One region of the Mesorhizobium sp. USDA 4132 genome, then DNA from elsewhere that is predicted to be linked to it. Evidence: predicted binding sites of a transcription regulator. Region 1 holds the regulator's gene; the other holds the start of a gene.
The links. The regulator LexA, encoded in region 1, represses DNA repair genes until DNA is damaged. The targets are predictions, from matches to a motif close to TGTTCNNNNTGTGTTCNG.

Region 1 (7,998 bases):
CCGAAATCCGGGGTGTTTTTGCCCGTAAACTCCTTGGCGGAGGATTTCGAGGCTGATTTGATTGCAGACTTTGCCGCTGGTTTGCGGCCGGATACAGACGCGGTTTTTGTCGGCGCCATTCATCCCTCCCTTTGAGTTCTGCGTTGAGAGCGAGATTACGCTCTGACGTATATCGCCAGATTCCCACTCTGGTTTCGGGGCGTACCATAGGCAAGAAAAGCTGCCCCAGCAATGCCATAAACGCATGGCTCACATTCCGTGCAACACTATGAAAAGGTTACAGAAATATGAAATTAACTGGATTTCGGTTAATTTAGAAGTAGTTGTTGAAGATGACGATTTCGTCGCCGCGCGAGACGTTCAGCTGATAACGGGCGATCTCGTCAAGCATATCCTTGTCGAGCGAACCATCGCTCATCAGCTGAACCTGCCGCTCCAGCGTCTCGCGCCGAGCGGTCAACTTTGCGAGCTCGCCTGCACGCGCCTGCCGCTGACGTTCGAATTCCTCCGTGGCGATCAGCCCGAGATCGCCATGGATGGAATGATAGCCGAAGTAGCAAAGAAACGCGACTGTGATGGCGGGAAGAACAAAACGGCCGAATTTTCTTTTCTTATGATGCTTTGTCCACATACCGCTCTAACGCCTTGCCACGCTTACGGGATCTCAAATCGATCCGAAACAGAGCTTCAAATTCGCAGAACTTGCTTAAGCAATCGTTGACCAGAATCGAGTCCGAAAAAAGCCCGCGTCTTTCGGCGCGGGCTTCCATGAAAATGTCGAACCTGGGAGGCTGTCAGGCCTTCAGGACGCTGCGGCCGGCATAAACGGCCTGCGGACCGAGCATTTCCTCGATGCGGATAAGCTGGTTGTACTTGGCAAGCCGGTCGGAGCGCGACAGCGAGCCGGTCTTGATCTGTCCGCAATTGGTGGCGACGGCGAGATCGGCGATCGTCGAGTCTTCGGTTTCGCCCGAGCGGTGCGACATGACGGCGGTGTAGGCCGCCTTGTGGGCAGTCTCGACGGCATCGAGCGTTTCCGACAGCGAGCCGATCTGATTGACCTTGACCAGGATCGAATTGGCGACGCCCTGCCTGATGCCATCGCGCAGGCGCGACGAGTTGGTGACGAACAGATCGTCGCCGACGAGCTGGCACTTGGCGCCGATCTTGTCGGTCAGGTACTTCCAGCCGGCCCAATCGTCTTCGGCCATGCCGTCTTCGATCGAAATGATTGGGTATTTTGCTGCAAGCTCGGCGAGGTAATCGGCCATGGCTTCCGGCTCGAGCGTGCGGCCCTCGCCTTCCATTTCATATTTGCCGTTCTTGAAGAATTCGGTCGAGGCGCAGTCGAGCGCCAGGCAGACGTCGTCGCCTGGGGTATAGCCGGCCTTCTCGACCGACTTCATGATGAAATCGAGGGCTTCCGGCGCGCTCTTCAGGCCCGGTGCGAAACCACCTTCGTCGCCGACATTGGTGTTGTGACCCTGGGCCGCCAGTTCCTTCCGCAGGACGTGGAAGATCTCCGAGCCCATGCGCACGGCGTCCTTCAGCGTGTCAGCGCCGACCGGCATGATCATGAATTCCTGGAAGTCGATCGGGTTGTCGGCATGAGCGCCGCCGTTGATGATGTTCATCATCGGAACCGGCAGGACATGCGCGTTCGGGCCGCCGACATAACGGTAGAGCGGCAGGCCGGATGTTTCGGCGGCAGCTTTTGCAACGGCGAGCGAGACGCCGAGGATGGCATTGGCGCCGAGGCGGGACTTGTTCGGCGTGCCGTCGAGCGCGATCATCGTCTTGTCGATATGGATCTGGCTCTCGGCATCGAAACCGCCGATCGCATCGAAGATCTCGGTGTTGACGGCTTCGACCGCCTTTTCGACGCCCTTGCCGTGGTAGCGCTTGCCGCCGTCGCGCAGTTCGACGGCTTCATGAGCGCCGGTGGAGGCGCCCGACGGAACGGCCGCACGGCCCATCGAACCGTCTTCCAGATAGACATCCACCTCGACGGTCGGATTGCCGCGGCTGTCGAGAATTTCGCGGGCGATGATATCGGTGATGGCGGTCAAGGGTCTCTCCCTGGGTTTGGACTTGACGTCACGAGGTCACTGAAAATGTCTCATAATCAATGACACGAAAATTACAATCGAAGCAGTTTGCGCGCTTTTTGTGGACGCGCTCAAGCCGCCTTGGCGACGGCGTCGAGGGCAAGCAGCTTTTCGAGGAGCTGCGGCATGTCCTTCAGATGCACCATGTTCGGGCCGTCCGAGGGAGCATTGTCCGGATCCTCGTGAGTTTCGATGAACAGGCCCGCAATGCCGACGGCAACCGCTGCCCGTGCAAGGACCGGCACCATGCTGCGGTCTCCTCCGGTAGAGCCTCCCTGCCCGCCAGGCTGCTGCACAGAATGCGTCGCGTCGAAGATCACCGGAGCCCCCATGGACGCCATGATCGGCAATGAACGCATGTCGGAAACGAGTGTATTGTAGCCGAAGGAGGCGCCGCGTTCGCACAGCAATACGTTGGGATTGCCGCTCGCGGTGATTTTGCCGAGCACGTTCTTCATGTCCCAGGGTGCCAGGAACTGACCCTTCTTGACGTTGACGACGCGGCCGGTCTTGGCAGCGGCGACAAGCAAGTCCGTCTGGCGTGACAGGAAAGCCGGGATCTGCAGGATGTCCACCGTCTTTGCGACGACAGCGCATTGTTCTTCCGTATGAATGTCGGTCAGAACCGGAAAGCCGAACTCCTGCTTCAGGTCAGCGAAGATTTCCATCGACTCTTCGAGCCCGATGCCGCGCTTGCCGGAAATCGACGTGCGGTTGGCCTTGTCGTAGGAGGACTTGTAGACGAGGCCGATGCCGAGCTTGCTGCAGAGTTCCTTCAACGCGCCTGCCATCATGAAGGCGTGGTCGCGGCTTTCCATCTGGCAGGGACCGGCGATCAGCGACAGTTTTGCGTTCTGCGCGAAAACCACCTTGCCGCCTCCTTCGCCGACGGAGACGCTGGAGTTTGCGGTAACTTCCATGATCTATTCCTCGAAGCCGAACAAAACACCCTGGCCGGGCGCCGCCGAGACGAGAACACGGCCCTCCCGGCGGACGAATGCGACGTCATTAGCAGCAAGGGTGATCTCTGTCACGGCAAGATCGGCGGTTTTGAAGATGACCGCCCGGCCGCGCAGTCCTTCGGCGCCCGGGGTCGGCTGAAGCGCAAATTCCGCCTCGAGCTCCCGATCCTGCAGGATCCGGATGCGGGCATTGGCCGCGGCAAGCTGGAGCGGTGCAGCCTCCGGCGCGGCCTTGGTCAGCAGCACCTGTTCGACCAGCGGAGCGAAATCGGCAGGTGTCGGGGCCGACAGGATGATTTCGCTCAGGCCGATAACGGTATTGGCATGCCGCTCCAGCTCGCGGTCGGCAGGCAGCGGGTTGATGCGCTGGCAGGAAAACAGGAAGAACTCGGGCGCGCGGTCATCGCCGGCGAATGCCAGCCGGAAGCTCGCCTGCGTCTCGGAACCGTCGGCCAGGATCATGCCGCGGGAAAATTCCAGCACGTCGCCTGCCGAAACGCCGCGCATCTTGAAACGCGCATGATCGGCCATCGCATCGCGGGTCGCGACAACGAGAGCGGAAAAGCCCTGCCGGTTGGACGTCTTGCGGAAGGCGAGATCGCGGGCGGTGAAAACGTTGCCGCGCTTTGCCGCGACACCCGCATGGCGTCGGTTGGTAAGAGCCAGCGGCTCCAGGTAGGTCCCATCCGAGAAGAATACGCAAGCATTGGCGGTGCCGAAAGGATGAAAAGCATCCGGCGCAACTGTAAAACCGAGCTCCGTGAGCCGGGAACGCGCAGCGGTAAGTCCCGCCACCGGCAGCACGAGATGATCGATCGGTCTTGCGTTCACGCGAGGGCCCCCTGAATTGGAATCGCAAAGCTACTTTGGCAGCGGGCTGGCGCCGCGCAAGTGGTGTGACACCAGATATCTGGCACGCATCTATGAAGAAAAAATCATCATACTTCACAGAAATTTAGGGACTTGCGGAACACATATGGAACATATAGTGTCCGTTCTGGATTTGTTTCCGACTCTGAGGGTGCCAAAAGATGCTCACGCGCAAACAACAGGAATTGCTTCTGTTCATTCACGAACGCATGAAAGAATCCGGTATCCCGCCGTCATTCGACGAAATGAAGGACGCGCTCGACCTTGCGTCCAAGTCCGGAATCCATCGTCTGATCACGGCGCTCGAGGAGCGCGGCTTCATCCGCCGCCTGCCGAACCGGGCCCGCGCGCTGGAAGTCATCAAGCTCCCGGAAGCCTATTCGCCGAGCATTCAGCCGCGGCGCGGTTTTTCGCCCAGCGTCATCGAGGGCAGCCTCGGCAAACCGCAGCCGGCCGCAGCACCTCAGAAACTCGCGGCCAACGATGGCTCGTCGAACGCCACGACCGTTCCCGTCATGGGCCGCATCGCCGCCGGCGTGCCGATCTCGGCGATCCAGAACAACACGCACGACATCTCCGTGCCGGCCGAGATGCTCGGCTCCGGCGAGCATTACGCGCTGGAGGTCAAGGGCGATTCGATGATCGAGGCAGGCATTCTCGATGGCGACACCGTGATCATTCGCAACGGCACGACGGCCAATCCCGGCGACATCATCGTGGCGCTGGTGGACGATGAGGAAGCGACGCTGAAGCGTTTTCGCCGCCGCGGCGCCTCGATCGCGCTCGAAGCCGCCAACCCCGCCTACGAGACCCGCATTTTCGGGCCTGACCGGGTGAAGATCCAGGGCAAGCTCGTCGGCCTCATCCGCCGTTATCACTGATCAGCTGCCGGAGCGGTTCCGGCAACGCGTTGTCGAAACTCTGGCTTCGCCAATCGTAGTGGCGGTGCCTAGTCCAGGGCCGGTCCTCGGCCGCCATTGCGGCACGGACCTGCCAGCGTCGCATGTCGCCCGTGTCGTTCAGCGAAATCTCCAGCGCGCCGGTCTTTCTGAGCGTCGTGCCATTGATCATCAGTCCGCCGGACCGGCATCGGTCGAAGCGTGCCCGCGGGGCGATGACAAGATCGGCGGCGTCGCAGGCAGCGCCAGCATAACGGCCGTCTTCTACGGCCACGATGATGGCATTGCCCGTGCTTGCGGCGCACCAGGCCTTAGGCTCGCAGGTGAAGCGGTCGGAAGTCACCTGGCTTATTCGCAACCTCACTGTTTCGAGTTCCGCCGAGGTCAACTCGCGGCGCTTATCGTTTTTTGCGCCTGCTGGTTTGCGGTCGGGCGGCTTGTCCCTGGCCGGCGACATGTCCGGTTTGGTCGGGTCGCCGAGCAGAAGCGCCCTCTTCCACTGGTCGTAGATGAAATCAGGCGGGCGGGTGCGGTTGGTGGAAACCCGTTCCCCGTTTACGAGCGCCACCATTGTCCCGTCTTCCGAGACCAATATATCCGCCAGAGGCGTCGATCGCTCATGCCAGGAAAGCAGCAGAGCGGTCACCATCAGCGGCGGACCGATCAGCCTTAGCTTCGTCCTGAGCAGGGTCAGCAGCAGGAAGCCTGCCGTTGAGACCGTCAGGAACCATGGATGCTGGCGGCCTATCCCGACATCGCCACCCCAGGCAGCCACGTGCCCGGCAATGGCGATCACCGCTTCCAGGCCAAGGCCCATGAGCTTCATGAAGGGAGCGTCGAGGCCGAAGGGCATCAGCAGCATGCCGACCAGACCGGCCGGCATCACCACGAAGGAGATGATCGGCATGGCTGCGAGGTTTGCGGCGAGGCCATAGGTGGCGATGCGATGAAAATGCTCGACCGAAAACATCGCGGTCGAAACGCCGCCGATCAGCGAGGTGACGAAGACGCCGGCTGCGAAATTCCACGATGCCAGGATCGGCATCACCATGCGGTGACGGAACGGCAGAGGCTGAGGATCGCGGCCCTCGGCCCTCTGTTTCCAGAGCGCGTAACCGGCGACCAGGGCAACGGTGGCGGCAAACGACATCTGGAAGCTCGGCCCGAGCATTTCCGAGGGCGACATGGCGATGATGACGAGCGCGGACAGCGCCACATTGTGCAGGCTGATCGACGGTCGGTCGAAGAGGACGGCAACCAGCATGATTGCCATCATGATGTAGGCCCGCTCGGCCGAAACGCCGAAACCGGAGATCAGGTAATAGGCGGTGACCATTATCAGAGCGCCGAGTGCGGCGATCTTCTTCACCGGATAGGCGTGGCCGAAGCCCATAAAGACCGCGAGCACGGTCCGCACGCCGACGAAGAAGATACCGGCGGCGAGCGCCATGTTCAGTCCGGAAATGGCGACGATATGGGCTAATCCCGAAAGCCGTAAAGCTTCGGTCGTTCCCTTGGAGATCGCCCGGCGTTCGTCCGTCACGATTGCCGCGGCAAAGGCGCCGGAATCTCCCGGCACGGTCTCGCGGATACGGGTGGCGATTGCGCTGCGGAGATCGAAAAGCCGGCTTTCGATGTCGGCAATCCAGCTCCGGGTCGACGGACCGGCAGCCTGTTTTTTCGGCGCTCCATAGAAAAATCCGACCGCGCCGATGCCGTCGAAATAGGAGGAGAAGGCAAAGTCGTTGAGGCCAGGCAGTGCAGGTCCGGAGGGTGGTGAAAGGCGCGCGCGGCCGCTGATCGTCTCGCCGATCTGGGCGGGCTCATGTCGAGACCTTGCAAGCAGCGATACACGCTCCGGCGGGCGCCTGACTTCCGGATTGGATGTCCGGTCGATAAGGACGACATAGCGCCAACGGCCCTGGGCATCGATCTCCCTGCGCTCGACCACGCCGGCAAGTTCGGTTGTCACCGGCGTATCGAGAACGACGGTGGACCGCCGCCACGTCTCGAACTGTGCCAGCATCATGCCGCCCAGAAAGAGCGCGACACCGAGCGGCAAGAGATGGATCGTGCCGGAGCGGTGGCGCGAGACGATGACGAAGATCGTACATACGCAAAAAACGAGGAAAAACGGCCAGAACGCAGGGTTATGGGGCAGTGCGAACCAGCAGACGGCCCCTGCCCCGACGACGACCGGCAGGAAAAGGAAGCCATGGCCATAGACCGTCTCCTCTTCCAGCATGACCGGGAGACGGCGTAGCAACCGATCGAGGCGCCGGCTCGCGGAGCGGCGAAAGCCCTCGTCCAGCGTATGGACCGGCGGGCGGCGCTCGATCGCGGGGAAAAGCTCGGCCAGATTTCGGAGCTTGCCCGAGTCGGGAGCGCTTGTGTTTATGCGGGGGTCCGGCGGCCGGGATATCAGTTTCCCTGCCTTGGCATGCGTCGGAAATGCATTTTCCTCCGGCATGAAACGCTCTGTCCGCCCCACCGCCAGACATGCGGCAATACAACCTGCGCGCTTATTCTTCGGTCGTCAACTGGCGGTTAAATATCGGGAATTCCGAGCCGCCGAAAGGGCATGCAACAGGAAGTTGGACATCCAAGCAAAAGCTGTTGCTCAATAATTTTTCGCGCTGCACAAAATGCCGTCACGACAGCTTGGCATCAGCTTTAGGATCATATAGCTAAACTGGTGGACGCTTAATTCTTGTGGCGCTTTTAGGGCGCCATGCCGCCAAAAGGTTGGAGGATCAGCATGACGGAAACAAGCGCAAATCTGGTAATCGGTGACAGACAAGTCGATCTGCCGGTCAAGTCGGGGACCATAGGTCCCGATGTGGTCGATATCGGCGCTCTCTACAAGCACACCGGCACCTTCACCTACGACCCCGGCTTCACCTCGACGGCGTCTTGCGAATCCAAGATCACCTATATCGATGGCGACGCCGGCATCCTGCTGCATCGCGGTTATCCGATCGAACAGCTCGCCGAGCACGGCGACTTCCTGGAAACCTGCTACCTGCTGCTTTACGGGGAACTGCCGACCGCTGCCCAGAAGAAGGACTTCGACTATCGCGTGACCCACCACACGATGGTCCATGAACAGATGAGCCGCTTCTTCACCGGCTTCCGCCGCGACGCCCATCCGATGGCCGT
Region 2 (7,998 bases), 1.4 Mb from region 1:
CACCTCTCCCACCATCACGATACAGAGTGACGTTTAAGGATTTCCCATGAGCAGCCCCGACTTCTCTTCCCTCGAAAAGACCATCGAGACCGCCTTCGACAACCGCGACGGCGTGACGGTTTCGACCAAAGGGGAAATCCGCGATGCGGTCGAGGAAGCGCTCAACCTGCTCGACAGCGGTCAGGCGCGGGTCGCAAGCCGCGGCGAAGGCGGAACCTGGACCGTGCACCAATGGCTGAAGAAGGCCGTTCTGCTGTCCTTCCGCCTCAACGACATGGAAGTGGTCAAGAACGGCCCCGGTGCCTCCACCTGGTGGGACAAGGTGCCTTCCAAATTCGAGAACTGGGGTGAAAACCAGTTCCGCGCTGCCGGTTTCCGCGCCGTGCCGAACGCTGTCGTGCGGCGCTCGGCCCATATCGCCAAGAACGTCGTCCTGATGCCATCCTTCGTCAACCTCGGCGCCTATGTCGATGAAGGCACGATGGTCGACACCTGGGCGACTGTCGGCTCCTGCGCCCAGATCGGCAAGCACGTGCATCTTTCCGGCGGCGTCGGCATCGGCGGTGTGCTGGAGCCGATGCAGGCCGGCCCGACCATCATCGAGGACAATTGTTTCATCGGCGCCCGTTCGGAAGTGGTCGAAGGCTGCATCGTCCGCCAGGGCTCAGTGCTCGGAATGGGCGTGTTCATCGGCAAGTCGACCAAGATCGTCGATCGTGCCACCGGCGAGATCAGCTATGGCGAAGTGCCGCCCTACTCTGTCGTCGTCGCCGGCACGATGCCGGGCAAGCCGTTCCCGAACGGAGACATGGGACCGGGCCTTTATTGTGCCGTGATCGTCAAGCGCGTCGACGAGCAGACCCGTTCCAAGACCGCCATCAACGAACTGCTGCGGGACTGATCCGATCAAATGTCTGCTGCCGATCCCATCGCCAATCTCCAGACTCTGATCCGCTGCCCCTCGGTGACGCCTGCCGAGGGCGGCGCGCTTGCGGCGCTCGAGGCGATGCTGCTTCCGCTCGGATTCAAGGTCGAGCGGATGGTGGCGACGGAACCCGGCATGCCGGACATCGAGAACCTCTATGCCCGGCTCGGCACCGACGCCCCGCATCTGATGTTTGCCGGCCACACGGACGTAGTGCCGCCGGGAGACGAGACGTCTTGGAGTAAGCCGCCTTTTGCCGCCGAGATCGTCGGCGGCGAGCTGTTCGGCCGCGGCGCGGTGGACATGAAGGGTGGCATCGCCTGTTTCGTCGCAGCGGTCGCCCGCCATATCGATCTGCATGGCGCGCCAAGAGGCTCGATCTCCTTCCTGATCACCGGCGACGAGGAAGGCCCGGCCGTCAACGGCACCGAGAAGCTGCTGAAATGGGCGGCCGAGAGGGGCGAGACCTGGGATGCCTGCCTGGTCGGCGAGCCGACCAATCCGGATGCGCTCGGCGACATGATCAAGATCGGCCGACGCGGTTCGGTCTCCGGCAAGGTCACCGTCTTCGGCGTCCAGGGCCATGCGGCCTACCCGCACCTTGCCGACAATCCGGTACGCGGCCTGCTGCCGCTCGCCTCAGTGCTGATGAATCCGCCCTTCGACGGCGGCACGGCGGAATTCCCGGCCTCCAATCTGGAAGTGACCTCCGTCGATGTGGGCAATCCGGCGACCAACGTCATTCCGGCCAAGGCGGCGTTCGCCTTCAACATCCGCTTCAACGACACCTGGACCGCCGATACGGTCAAAGCCGAGATCGTCAGGCGGCTCGACGCAGCAGCGATTGGTAGCCCGCTGCGCCCGGAGCGCGATCCGGCGCGCTACGACATCACCTGGGCAGAACGCCCGAGCCACGTGTTCCTGACCCGCAACAATGCCCTGATCGCTTCGCTATCGGGTGCCGTCGAAAACGTGACCGGCAAGGTGCCGAAACTTTCGACGACAGGCGGCACCTCGGATGCCCGGTTCATCAAGGATTATTGCCCGGTCGTCGAATTCGGCCTTGTCGGGCAGACCATGCATATGATCGATGAGCGCGTAGCCCTTGCCGATCTGGAGACGCTCACCCAAATCTATGGGACCTTCATCTCCCGCTGGTTCGATAATGCCCTCCTATCATGAAGTCAGGCTCTACCTCGGCGGTCTCTGGCTGCTGATCAGGGGCGATGCGCGCGGTCTGCGACCGTTCGACATTTCGGACCAGGGCGTATTGCGTTCGTTCTGGGCGGCGGGCTGGTGCGCGCCGGCATTGATTGTCGGCTGGATCGTTCAGCGGATGGAATACCTTCGTCATTTCCCTCAACGCGAGGACTATTCCTTCATCTTTTTCCTGAAGATGCTGGTCCTCGAAGCGGCCCAATGGGTCGTGCCGGCCGCGGCGCTCATCGCCCTCGGCTTCATTCTGCGCTTCATACCGCTCGTGCCGATCCTGATCGTGGTGCGCAACTGGTTTGCCGTCCCACTCGCCTATGCGATCCATGCGGTTTATTCGCCCATCGCTTTCCTATCTGCCCAGCAAGGTGGCGCCATGGGGCTTGCCGGTTACGCTTCGATAATTCTGGCGGCGACCATTCTGATCGCCGCGCTTTTCCTCGCCTGGTGCGTTCTAAGAACAGTCATGGGTGGCCCGGTGATGATCCGCATTGCCACCCTGGGACTTGTGCTCCTGACCGACATGTTTGTTGCGCGCGAACTGGAGAATATCATGGGGGTTTCGTTAACCTGATGCGTGATTTCGCCGTTTTGCGAGGAGGCCGCCTTGCCCTCCTATGCTGAAGTCAGACTTTATCTGAGCGGTCTCTGGCTGCTGATCCGCGGCGATGCGCAGGGTTTCCGCCTGCTCGACATTTCCGATCGCGGGATGATGCGCTCGTTCTGGGCGTTCGTCTGGTGCCTGCCGGGCGCGTTCGTCTCGTGGCTGTGGTGGCGAGACTATTTGCTTGAGGGCATGCCGTCCGGCGCCCGGATCGGCGGGATTTTCTTCGTTCGCATGGCAATGCTGGAAATCTTCAACTGGCTGGTGCCGCTGATCCTTGCCGGCATACTCTGCTCACTGCTCGGCATCGCCCGAAAGTTTCCGGCGGTCGTCGTCACCGTCAACTGGCTCTCGGTTCCCTTCGCCTATCTCTACGGCCTGCTGAGCCTGCGTTTCCTGTTGCCGTCGAGACTCGATACCGCCCTGGCGCTGGTCCATTTCGCGCTGCTGCTCGTGATGATCATTTCGATATCGCGGGTGATGCGGATGATCTGCGGGCCGCAGCCGCTGATGATCACAACGCTGGTGCTGGTGCTGATCGTGCCGAGCATGCTGCTGACCGAAGCGCTGCAGCGTTTCCTCGGCATTTACCCACTCTGACGAAGCCAGCGCTTCAGGGCTCTACGGGATCGCCTGGATAATCGACCCGCATGAAATAAAGCCCCTCCGGCGGTGCCACCGGCCCGCAGGCCTTGCGGTCCCGCGCGTCCAATGCTGCGCGGACATCCGCCGGCGTCATGCGGCCTTCGCCGGCCAGTTTCAGCGTGCCGGCGAGCGACCGTATCTGATTGTGCAGGAAACTCTGTGCCGTCGCGCGGATTTCGATCAGGTCGCCGCTGCGCGTGACATCCAGTATGTCCAGCGTGCGGACGGGATTTTTCGCCTGACAATGAACCGAACGAAAGGTCGTGAAATCGTGCTTTCCGACCAGCGTCTGGGCGGCGGCATGCATGACTTCATGATCCAGATCCTTGGTGACCCACCAGGCACGCTTGGCATCCAGCGCCAGCGGTCCGGCCCGTGAAATGATACGGTAGAGGTAATATCGCCGGACGGCCGAAAAGCGAGCGTCGAACGTATCATCGACAACCTGCACGCTAACGATGGCGACTTTCTCCCTGGCCATGCCGAGATAGGCATTCAGCGCGTCGCGCAGCCGGTGTGGCTGCCACGACCGCGTGAGATCGACATGCACCACCTGTCCGCGCGCATGCACGCCGGAATCGGTGCGGCCGGCGCCCTTGACCACCACGGTCTCCTTGGTCAGAGACAGGATGGCATTTTCAAGCGCCGACTGTACCGAGTGGCCGTTCTTCTGCTTCTGCCAGCCGACATAGGGCGTGCCGTCATATTCGACGGCCATGCGGAATCGGGGCATCAGGAGAGCCTCGTGCCCGGCCCAAGCGGCGTCCCGCGCAGGAAATCCGCCGCGGCCAGCGGCTTGCCGCCGGCCTTCTGCAATTTGCGGAGCTTCACCGCACCTTCACAGCAGGCTACGGTCAGCGCTTCGTCCAGAACCGTTCCGGGCTCACCCTGCCCCTCGCCGACTTCCGAGAGGAGAACCTTTACGCGCTCCGGCTTGCCGTTGATCTCCGCCTCGAACCATGCGCCCGGAAACGGCGACAGACCGCGGATGTGGTTATGCACATCACGTGCGGTCTTCAAAAAATCGATGTGCGTCTCGCCCTTGTCGATCTTGGCGGCATAAAGCGCGCCTTCCGACGATTGCGGCGTCAGCGGCAGGTCGTCGGCTTCGAGTTTCCCCATCGCCTCGACCATCGCACGGGCTCCGACCAGCATCAGCTTGTCGTGCAGCTCGCCCGCCGTCATGTTCTCGCCGATTTCGACTTCCCTCGTCAGCGCGACGGGGCCGGTATCGAGGCCCTTTTCCATCTGCATGACCATCATGCCGGTTTTCTTGTCACCCGCCATGATCGCCCGCTGGATCGGCGCGGCACCGCGCCAGCGCGGCAGGAGCGAAGCGTGGCCGTTGTAACAACCGAGCTGTGTGCCCGTCAGGATCGCTTCCGGCAGAAGAAGGCCGTAGGCGACGACGACGGCAACATCCGCCTTGAGTGCGCGGAATTTCTCGCGCTCATCGGGATCCTTGAAATTGGCCGGCGTGAAAACGGGAATGCCCAGCAGTTCGGCGGCCTGATGGACCGGCGACTTCACCAGATCGAGCCCGCGGCGGCCGCCCGGGCGCGGCGGCTGGGTATAAACGGCGACGATCTCATGGCCCGCATGTTTCAGGCTCTGCAGCGTCGGCACGGAAAATTCCGGCGTTCCCATGAAGATGATGCGAAGAGACATGGTCGTTCCGCGTCTCAAGAGACCGCGCCTTCTTAACTCGGATCGCCCGAGCGACGGTTCAGACCGCCTTGGACTTGGCAGCCTTGGTGAATTTCTTGATCACCATCTCGCGCTTCAGGCGGGAAATATGGTCGATGAAAAGCACGCCATTCAGGTGATCGATCTCATGCTGCAGGCAGGTGGCGAGCAGGCCATCGGCCTCTACCACATATTCCCTGCCGTCGCGGCCAAGATGCTTGACGCTGACGGTCGCCGGCCGTTCCACCTCGGCATAATATTCCGGAATGGAAAGGCAGCCCTCTTCATACACGGAGCTCTCGTCTGAGGATGTGACGATCTCCGGATTGATGAAGACCTGCGGCTGCTTTTCCTCGCCCTCACGCGCAATGTCGACGACCAGCAGGCGGCGCGGCACGCCGATCTGGATCGCCGCAAGGCCAATGCCCGGCGCGTCATACATGGTCTCCAGCATGTCGTCGGCGAGCCTCAGAAGCTCGGCGTCAACACGCTCTATCGGCTTGGAAACCTGACGCAGGATCGGGTCAGGCAGAATAATCAGAGGCTTGATCGTCATGGCTTCCCATAACCCATCTTTTTTTCCGAAGGAATAGAAATTACGGCAGGAGGAAGCGAAATGTTCACGTTTTGATCTTTTCAAGCGGCAAAATTCTGTTAGTTTCCCGCCATGAATAATCTTATTGCTGGCCTTTCTCGTTTCTTCGACGATCCACGCGCTGCCGTCGTGGCGGTGATGTGTGGAGCGGCATTGCTGCTGTTATGGCTGTTCCTGGTCCGGCGCGCATCGCTTCGGCGGCAGGAAGATGCGGCGTTGCGGGTGATGGAAGGCGAGGCCCGGCTTTCGGAACTTCTGAGAGCGCAAAGCGAGATGCAGGGGCGGTTGTCGGCAATGGCGGAGACGCTTTCGACGCGGCAATCGGAACTGAACCAGTCGGTCAGCCAGCGGCTCGATGGCATGACGCACCGGATCGGCGCTAGCATCACCGAGCAGACCAAGTCGACGCACGAGAACCTGCAGCGGCTGCAGGAACGGCTGGCGGTGATCGACGCCGCCCAGAACAATATCCAGACGCTGGCAAAGGACGTCGTCGGCCTGCAGGCGATCCTGTCGAACAAGCAGACACGCGGCGCCTTCGGCCAGGGCCGAATGGAAGCGATCGTTGCCGACGGATTGCCGATGGGCGCCTATGGTTTCCAGACCACGCTTTCGAACGGCACCAGGCCGGACTGCACGATCAGGATGCCGAACGGCGCTCCGCCTTTGGTGATCGATGCCAAATTTCCACTCGAAGCCTGGAATGCATTTCGCGAGGCCGCGGCACCCGAAGCCAGAAGGGCCGCCGCCCAGGCCTTCAAGCGGGACCTTGAGGTTCACATCCGCGATGTCTCGGAAAAGTACCTGATCCCGGGCGAGACGCAGGAAATGGCTTTCCTCTTCGTGCCGTCGGAATCCATCTTCGCGGAGATCCACGAACATTTCGAAAGCGCCGTGCAGAAGGCGCAGCGTTCCCGGATCGTCATTGTCTCGCCTTCGCTGCTGATGCTGTCCATCCAGGTCATCCAGGCCGTGCTGAAGGATCAGCGGATGCGCGAGCAGGCACATCTCATCCAGGGCGAAGTGGCGCTACTGATCGAGGATCTTACCCGTCTCGACGACCGCACCCGCAAACTTCAAGCGCATTTCTTTTCCGCGCAGAAGGATGTCGAACAGATCCTCACCTCCACCGACAAGCTCAACCGCCGCGGCGCCAAGATAGAGGCTCTCGAGCTGGAGGCGCCTCACGAAGCCGAGGTGGCCCGCGATCGGCCCCAAGCCAAGGCGGTCGAAAGCCGTACCGGCCTGCTCAAGCTGCGGGTGGTTGACGAGGAGTGATCCTCTCGGGCAGTGTCGCGCGACTTTAATTTACGCAAGCAGGCCTGCCCATGATCACCGTCCTCGGCTCCATCAACATGGACCTCATCGCCACGACCGAACGTCTGCCCCAGCCGGGCGAGACGGTTGCGGGATCGAATTTTGCGACGGCCGCCGGTGGTAAGGGCGCCAACCAGGCGCTCGCAGCGCGCCGTGCCGGAAGCTCCGTGCATATGGTGGGAGCCGTTGGGGAAGATGGTTTTGCTGCGCCGGCGCTGGCACTTCTCGATGACGCCAAGGTAGACCTCTCAGCGGTCGCGCGCGTAACCGATCCAACCGGCACGGCACTGATCCTAGTGGGGGGCACGGGCGAAAACATGATCGCGGTGGTGGCCGGCGCCAACGGTACCGTGAGCGCGGCGCAGGCCGAGGCGGCGGTCGAAGCCATGAAGACAGGGGACATCCTGATGCTGCAGCTCGAAATTCCGACCGGGACGGTAGAGACGGCGCTCAACGCAGCGCGTGCCAAAGGCATTCAGACGGTGATCAACACTGCGCCGCTGACCGGCGATGCGGCCCGGCTGGCCCGGCTTGCAGATATCGTCGTCGCCAATGAAACGGAATTCGAACTGCTGGCCGGAAGCCCGATCCCCAACGCTGCGGCGCGCCAGGAGATGTTGAAAAAACTCCATTCCGAAACCGGCCAGACATACGTCGTCACGCTCGGCGGCGACGGCGTGGTCGCGATCCGCGACGGGGAGATCATCGCCGCCGAGGGATTGAAGATCGAACCGGTCGATACGGTCGGCGCCGGCGACACGTTTTGCGGTTACCTGGCCGCCAGCCTCGAGCAGGGGCTCGATTTTGCGAAAGCGCTCCGCCGCGCCGCGGTGGCCGGTTCGCTCGCCTGCCTCAGCCGCGGCGCCCAGCCATCGATCCCGCCCGCCGAAGCGGTCGACGCCAGGGTCTGAGCTGCTCCGATCGAGTATTTCCCCCTACTTTCGCCGTTGCGGCAGAGCAAGCATTTGCAATTTTAGTCAACGTTAACATATCGCTTTTAGGGTCGCGGTCATA

Region 2: the regulator LexA is predicted to act here: its motif matches at 5,690-5,707, upstream of def (peptide deformylase).

The regions. Positions count from the first base shown of each region.
Region 1 is NZ_JBWCCP010000001.1:1,952,522-1,960,519, reverse strand. Features, by position in the region: gene pdhA (pyruvate dehydrogenase (acetyl-transferring) E1 component subunit alpha) at 1-119, opposite strand, end outside; gene ACZ9IU_RS10230 (FtsB family cell division protein) at 314-631, opposite strand; gene eno (phosphopyruvate hydratase) at 795-2,069, opposite strand; gene kdsA (3-deoxy-8-phosphooctulonate synthase) at 2,180-3,028, opposite strand; gene ACZ9IU_RS10215 (VOC family protein) at 3,032-3,901, opposite strand; gene lexA (transcriptional repressor LexA) at 4,102-4,821, shown strand; gene ACZ9IU_RS10205 (ComEC/Rec2 family competence protein) at 4,802-7,309, opposite strand; gene gltA (citrate synthase) at 7,598-7,998, shown strand, end outside.
Region 2 is NZ_JBWCCP010000001.1:523,827-531,824, reverse strand. Features, by position in the region: gene dapD (2,3,4,5-tetrahydropyridine-2,6-dicarboxylate N-succinyltransferase) at 47-901, shown strand; gene dapE (succinyl-diaminopimelate desuccinylase) at 911-2,107, shown strand; gene ACZ9IU_RS02695 (hypothetical protein) at 2,091-2,711, shown strand; gene ACZ9IU_RS02690 (hypothetical protein) at 2,745-3,341, shown strand; gene truA (tRNA pseudouridine(38-40) synthase TruA) at 3,355-4,119, opposite strand; gene fmt (methionyl-tRNA formyltransferase) at 4,119-5,054, opposite strand; gene def (peptide deformylase) at 5,113-5,628, opposite strand; gene ACZ9IU_RS02670 (DNA recombination protein RmuC) at 5,806-6,945, shown strand; gene ACZ9IU_RS02665 (ribokinase) at 6,996-7,895, shown strand.